2 regions of the Streptomyces sp. NPDC008092 genome follow, and region 1 is predicted to be linked to the other one. Evidence: riboswitches for the same ligand, from Rfam matches in the RefSeq annotation. Region 1 holds a riboswitch; the other holds the start of a gene.
What was found. Region 1 has a riboswitch for cyclic di-AMP ahead of ACFZB3_RS16985 (transglycosylase family protein). Riboswitches for the same ligand answer to the same signal wherever they lie in the genome.

Region 1 (3,401 bases):
CCACCGGAAGCGGGAGGCGCTGCCCGCCGAGGCCGGTCCCGGCGAGGACCTCATCTCCGGGCTCATCCGGGCCTCGGACCACGGCGAGCACCTCACCGAGAACGAGGCCGCGGCCATGGCGTTCATCCTCTTGTTCGCGGGGTTCGAGACCACCGTCAACCTGATCGGGAACGGCACGTACGCGCTGCTCACCCACCCCGGGCAGCGGGCACGCCTGCTGGAGTCCCTGGCCGCGGGCGAGCGCGGGCTGCTGGAGACCGGCGTCGAGGAACTGCTCCGCTACGACGGGCCGGTGGAACTGGCCACCTGGCGGTTCGCCACCGAGCCGGTCGCGATCGGCGGGCAGCACATCGAGCCCGGCGACCCGGTCCTGGTCGTCCTGGCCGCCGCGGACCGGGACCCGGAGCGGTTCGCCGAGCCGGACACCCTCGACCTCGCCCGGCGGGACAACCAGCACCTCGGCTACGGCCACGGCATCCACTACTGCCTGGGCGCCCCGCTCGCCCGCCTGGAGGGGCAGACCGCACTCGCCGGTCTCCTCAACCGCCTTCCCGACCTGCGACTCGCGGTGGACGAGAGCGAGTTGCGGTGGCGCGGCGGGCTCATCATGCGGGGACTGCGCACGCTCCCGGTGGAGTTCACGCCCACCGGTCGCTGAAGCCCTGTGCTGAAGCCCTGTGCTGAAGCCCCGTGCGGGCCCCTGCCGACCTGTACGGGCAAAAGGTGACCAGCGTTCAAGTCTGTGATCTTCACGTGATCTACGCGGCATTAACTTGTGACAAGTGATCGTCTGCCGATACGTTCACCCATCAGCGCGGCGCCCTTGCGGGACCCGCCGCGCCGGTCACCGCTGTCGCTCGAAAGGTTTCCGCATGCTCTCCGGGAACGGTCGTCACCGTCGCCCCCGCCAGGCTCCGGCACTCCTCGTCGCGGCCGGGGTGACCGGCTCCGCCATCGCCCTCCCGCTCCTCGGCGCGGTGAACGCCAGTGCGGCCGACGGCTCCACCTGGGACCAGGTGGCCGAGTGCGAGAGCGGCGGCTCCTGGAGCGCCGACAACGGCACCGGCTACTACGGCGGTCTCCAGATCTCGCTGGACGACTGGAGCGAGTACGGGGGCCTGGAGTACGCCGGCACCCCCGACCAGGCGAGCCGTTCGCAGCAGATCGCGGTCGCCGAGAAGATGCTCGCCGACCAGGGCACCAAGGCCTGGCGGACCTGCGCCCTGATCGCCGGGCTCTCGTCCGACGACGCCTCGGTGAACGTCGACACGGGCCTCGACAACTCGGGTGATTCATCCGGTTCCTCGGATTCGTCGGGCTCGTCGGACTCGTCCTCCGGGTTGTCGGACTCGTCCTCTTCTTCCGGTTCCGACTCCTCTTCGGGTGCCACGGACTCCGGGAGCGAGTCCGCCACCCCCTCGCCGAGTGCGAGCGCCGACAGTGACTCCAAGTCGGACGCCCCCGGCAAATCCACCAAGACGGACAAGTCGGAATCATCCGGCTCCGACACCTCGAAGGCGAGCGAGGGCTCGGCCGCTTCCGAAGCCGACGACTCGGACAATTCGTGGCAGACCGGAGGCTCTTGGAGTCTCGTCGACACGGGTGCCGTCGGCAGCGGCGGCAAGCACCGCGGCGGCTCGGCGGACGAAAGCGTGACAAAAGGTCAGAGTGCCACCTCCTCCGGCCGGCATGCCTCCCGTGACGGCGGCACCTACACCGTCCGCGACGGCGACACTCTCGCCTCCATCGCCGACTCCCTTGGCCTCGACGGCGGATGGCGCGCGCTCTACGACGCGAACAAGGCCGACATCGGTGCCGACCCGAACGCCATCGCTCCCGGTCAGACCCTGAAACTCGGCAGCGAATAGGGCGAAAGGCGGCGGGAGTTGGCGCCCCGCTTCGAGCCGAATGTCCGTTTTGGTGAAAGTGTGGGATGAGTCTCAGAAGCCCTGATCATCTTTGAAATTCACCGGATCGCCTGTTTACGGTCAAGGCCGCTCGTCACCACGAGCCCCGGCCGTCGCAACGCCGAGTCCTGCCAGCGGCCGTCCGGGAACAGTCGTCGCGTCATGCGCCGTAGGCAGGAGCGGGGGACCCAAGGTTAGTGCCGGGGCCGGTGGTTGAGACCGCCGATCCGGCTCGGGGTGAAGCCGCGCACCGACACACGGTGTGCGGCCGGGCAACTCAACCGGCCCGAACCCGACAGCTCACCTCGCAGGCGTCGGTGAGGGGATCGATCCATGCTGTTCTCCGGCAAGGGCAAGCACCGTCGTCCGTCCAAGGCCGTCCGCGCCATCGCTGTCGCCGGTGTCACCGGCGTCGCCGTCGCCGCCCCGCTGATGGCGGCCGGCAGCGCCTCCGCCGCCACCGCCTCCGAGTGGGACGCGGTCGCCCGGTGCGAGTCCGGCGGCAACTGGGCCATCAACACCGGCAACGGCTACTACGGCGGTCTCCAGTTCTCCGCCTCCACCTGGGCCGCGTACGGCGGCACGCAGTACGCCGCGCAGGCCAACCAGGCCACCAAGGCGCAGCAGATCACGATCGCCGAGAAGGTCCTCGCCGCGCAGGGCAAGGGTGCCTGGCCGGTCTGCGGCACGGGCCTGTCCGGTGCCGCCTACACCGGCAGCTCCTCCGCCGGCTCCTCGTCGAGCAGCAGCACCGGCACGAGCACCCGCTCGACCGACACCCAGGCCGCCTCCCGCTCCGCCGAGCGCCCGGCCGCCAAGAAGACCGTCACCACCCCGACCGGCAAGAAGGTCAAGAAGGGCGACGGCGAGTACAAGGTCGTCAAGGGCGACACCCTCAGCTCGATCGCCGAGAAGCACAAGGTCAAGGGCGGCTGGCAGGCGCTGTTCAAGCTGAACAAGGACATCGTCGACGATGCCGACTTCATCTACCCGGGCCAGCAGCTGCACCTGAAGTAGGGCGAAGCGCGGCACGGGCGGCCGCCGCGGGTATCGGCCGCAAGTACCGGCCGGAAGTATTAAGCGGCGCCCAGCTGAACCACAGCTCCCGCACAACCGTGGTCCCCATAGTGGAGACCACGTGAGGGTCACCCCCGTCCCCCACGGACCCCCGCTCCGGTGCGTTTTCCCCCGAACGCACCGGGGCGGGGTTTCTCTTTGCCGCCCTCCTGCTCTCCGGCCCCCCGTCCGGCGTCCGGCCCCCTTCTTGGCCCGCTCTTCTTCCGTTCTTCATCGGGACCCCCTTTGTTCCGCGCGTGAACAATGAGTACCGTCTGTGTGTCCACGGGCCGGTCGGTCGTGCCGGCCGACGGCCCTGGGACGGTTAGGCTCTAGTCGCAAGGCTGAGCAAGGGCCGCCAAGGCCCGCGTGCGCCCCGCACAACCAGCGTCACATCCCAAGAAGGAGATGCTCGTGCCGTCCATCGACGTCGTCGTA
Region 2 (3,401 bases), on a different contig from region 1:
GCCACCTCGTCGGGGTCGGTGCCGGGGCGGATGATGTCGTTGCCGCCCGCGCAGAAGGAGACCAGGTCCGGGGCGAGTTCCAGGGCCTGCGGCACCTGGTCCGCCACGATCTGGTCGAGCAGTTTCCCGCGTACGGCGAGGTTGGTGTAGCCGAAGTCGCCCTCGGGCCGCCGGTCGGACAGCAGTACCGCGAACCGGTCGGCCCAGCCGACGAACGCCCCGTCGGGGCCGGGGTCTCCCACGCCCTCGGTGAAGCTGTCCCCCACCGCGGCGTACGACCCGATCACTGATGCATTGTCACTCTTCGAATCGTCTCCCACATCGGACCATGATTCACCTTCGACTGTGACCTACGCGACCGTAATAAGGGGTTGACGCTCGGTGAGATAAGACACCCTTAAATACTTTGCCAATCCTGGAATAAGTCCCTGACCAGCGATGTTGAAGTGTCGATCGCGGGTGGGGACTCGCGCGGGACGGTCCGGCCCCGGAGACGCCGAAGGCCGGACCCGGGGATCGGGGGTCCGGCCTTCGGAGTGCGTGGGGCACCCGTGGGCGCGCCGGGTCAGCCGACGGCGACACCCTTGGAGCGGAGGTAGGCGACCGGGTCCACGTCCGAGCCGTAGTCGGGGGTGGTGCGGATCTCGAAGTGCAGGTGCGGGCCGGTCACGTTGCCGGTCGCGCCGGAGAGGCCGACCTGCTGGCCCGCGGTCACGGTCTGGCCGACCGAGACGGAGAGGGCCGAGAGGTGGCCGTACTGCGCGTAGTAGCCGTCGGCGAGCCGGATGACGACCTGGTTGCCGTAGGCGCCGCCCCAGCCGGCCGTGACGACCGTACCGGCGCCGACGGCCTTGACCGGGGTGCCGGTCGGGACGACGAAGTCGACGCCCGTGTGGTAGCCGCTGGACCACATGCTGCCGGCCACGTGGTAGCCGGTGCCGACGGCGCCGCCGGTCACCGGGAGGGTGAAGCCGGAGGCGGTCGCGACCGAGCCGTTCGAACCGTCCGAACCGTTCGAGTCGATCGAGGCGTTGGAACCGTTCGAGTCGGCCGAGGACGAGGTCGAGGTCGAGGTCGAGGACTGCGGGTTCGACCGGGCCTGCGGACGGGAGCCCGAGTCCGCGGAGTCCGTCGTGGCGGCGTGCCGGCCGCCGAGGGTCAGCCTGAGGCCGGGGTGGATCAGCGAGGGGTTGTCGCCGACGGCCTGCCGGTTGTCGGCGTAGAGCCGGTGCCAGCCGCCGCGGACGTGCTGGTCGCGGGCGATCTTCGAGAGATAGTCGCCGGGCACCACCGTGTACACGCGGTGTGCGGAATGCGCGGCGCCGGAATTCTGCGCGGCCGTCTCCTTGACCGCGGTCTTCTCGACCACCGGAAGCGACTGTGCGGCCTTTTCGGAAACGGACTGCGCAGCGGCCGCGTGGGCGCCGGTGGCCCCCATGAGCGGCAGGGCCAGCGCGGCGCCACCGGTTCCGGCGACGGCCATCGAGCGGGTGAAACGCTGGGACTTGGGACGGCGGTGCTTACCCTTCGCGGGCATGGCGCATTCCTCTCCTGCGCCTGCGAGGTGAGCTGTCGGGTTCGGGCTGGAGCTGCCCGGCCGCGCACCGTCGCGCGACTACACCCCTAGCCGTCCCGGGAACCGGAACAGGCGGTCATACCTGGTGGGTCCCCCGCTCCTGCCGGGCACGGGTGAGTGTGTGTGGGGACTCCGGGCGGCGGCAGGATTCGGCGTTCCGCCCGGATGTGTGGCGAACGTAAGCGAGTGAGACGGACGTGGACAAGCAGCCGGTTCCGGCCGTCCGAGTTTCACTTGATCCGTTTCCGGAAATACCGGTCACCCTCCGTGAATTCCGGCCTATTCGATTTTCCAACCTTCTTGGAAAGTGCCTGAATTACGTGAACATGACGCGCGACGGACGGTCACGAATATGACGCTCCTCACGCACGTCACGCCACGTCCCCTTATTCCACACCGAGTTGCAATGAAGCCACCAAATCGGGCATATACGTCAAATCCGGCGAAGTCGGATGACTGCCGCATCCAGGTCGCCCTTCAGCCCGGTGTGCAGCCCGTGGTGCAACAGAACGGCACCCCCGTGCACTTCGCCCGTCTCGCGGCATTCGTACGACGCCGCCGGGTCGAGCCCCTGGAGCCGCAGCGCCGGCGCCGGCTCGCCGTAGCTCTGCGCCTGCAGCCAGGCGAGGACGACGGTCTCGTCGCCGAGGGTGTACTGCACCGCGCTGAGCCCGCCGGCCGGCGGCCGCAGCCGGAACTGGTCGCCGCGCTGCACCTGGGGCCGGATCTCCTTGTAGAGCTCCACCCAGCGGCCGGCCTCGGCGAGTTCCTCCTCGGTCCACTGGGAGAGGTCGCCGCCGACCCCGAGCGCCCCGGCCATGGAGCTGACGAACCGGAAGCGCAAGCTGCTGACCCGGCCGTTGAGCTGGTGGTTCGGGCTGTCGGTGACCCAGGCGGACATCACCCGGGCGGGGTGGATCTGGCTGAAGCCGTGCTGGATGGCGAGCCGGTCCAGCGGGTCGGTGTTGTCGGAGGTCCACACCTCGTCGGTACGGCTCATGATCCCGAGGTCGATCCGCCCGCCGCCGCCGGAGCAGGACTCGATGGCGACGTTCGGGTGGGCCGCGCGGAGCCGGTCGAGCAGGGCGTACAGCCCCCGCACGTGGTCGACCCACAGACGCTGCGGGTAGGGCTCGCCGGGCCAGCCCGCATCCGTGAAGCAGCGGTTGAAGTCCCACTTGACGTAGTCGATCGGGGCGCTGGACAACAGGGTGTCGAGCTGCTCCCAGAGGTACTCCTGGACGTCCTCGCGGGCGAGGTTGAGCACGAGCTGGTTGCGGAGTTCCGTCCGCTTCCGTCCCTGCTGGTACTGCACCCAGTCGGGGTGCGCCCGGTACAGGTCGCTGTCCGCGTTGACCATCTCGGGCTCGACCCAGATGCCGAACTGCATGCCGAGGGCGTGCACGTAGTCGGCGAGGGGCTTGAGGCCCTTGGGGAAGCGGTCGGGGTTGGGCGTCCAGTCGCCGAGGCCGGCGCGGTCGCTGGTGCGGGCGCCGAACCAGCCGTCGTCCACCACGAACAGCTCGACGCCGATCGCGGCGGCCCGGCGGGCCAGGGTGGCCTGCTGCTCCTCGGAGATGTCGAAGGTGGTGGCCTCCCACGAGTTGAACAGCACCGGCCGGTCCTGGTCGGCGTCCGGGATGATGTGCGCCCGCTGGTAGGCGTGCCAGGCACGGCTCGCCCCGCCGAAGCCGCCGTCGGACCACAGGCCGGCGAAGACCGGGCTGGTGTACGACTCGCCCTCGGCCAGCATCAGCAGGCCCGAGTCGTCGTAGCCGGCGCCGCCGGTGATCTGCACGCGCGCGTCGGGGAGCTGGGCGACCGC

Region 2: another riboswitch for cyclic di-AMP. It lies ahead of ACFZB3_RS04755 (peptidoglycan DD-metalloendopeptidase family protein); the one in region 1 lies ahead of ACFZB3_RS16985 (transglycosylase family protein).

The regions. Positions count from the first base shown of each region.
Region 1 is NZ_JBIBHY010000005.1:107,972-111,372, reverse strand. Features, by position in the region: gene ACFZB3_RS16995 (cytochrome P450) at 1-658, shown strand, start outside; gene ACFZB3_RS16990 (transglycosylase family protein) at 873-1,868, shown strand; cyclic di-AMP (ydaO/yuaA leader) riboswitch at 2,063-2,236, shown strand; gene ACFZB3_RS16985 (transglycosylase family protein) at 2,241-2,924, shown strand; gene eno (phosphopyruvate hydratase) at 3,372-3,401, shown strand, end outside.
Region 2 is NZ_JBIBHY010000001.1:1,140,750-1,144,150, reverse strand. Features, by position in the region: gene ACFZB3_RS04760 (GDSL-type esterase/lipase family protein) at 1-287, opposite strand, end outside; gene ACFZB3_RS04755 (peptidoglycan DD-metalloendopeptidase family protein) at 566-1,537, opposite strand; cyclic di-AMP (ydaO/yuaA leader) riboswitch at 1,542-1,702, opposite strand; gene ACFZB3_RS04750 (alpha-galactosidase) at 2,010-3,401, opposite strand, start outside.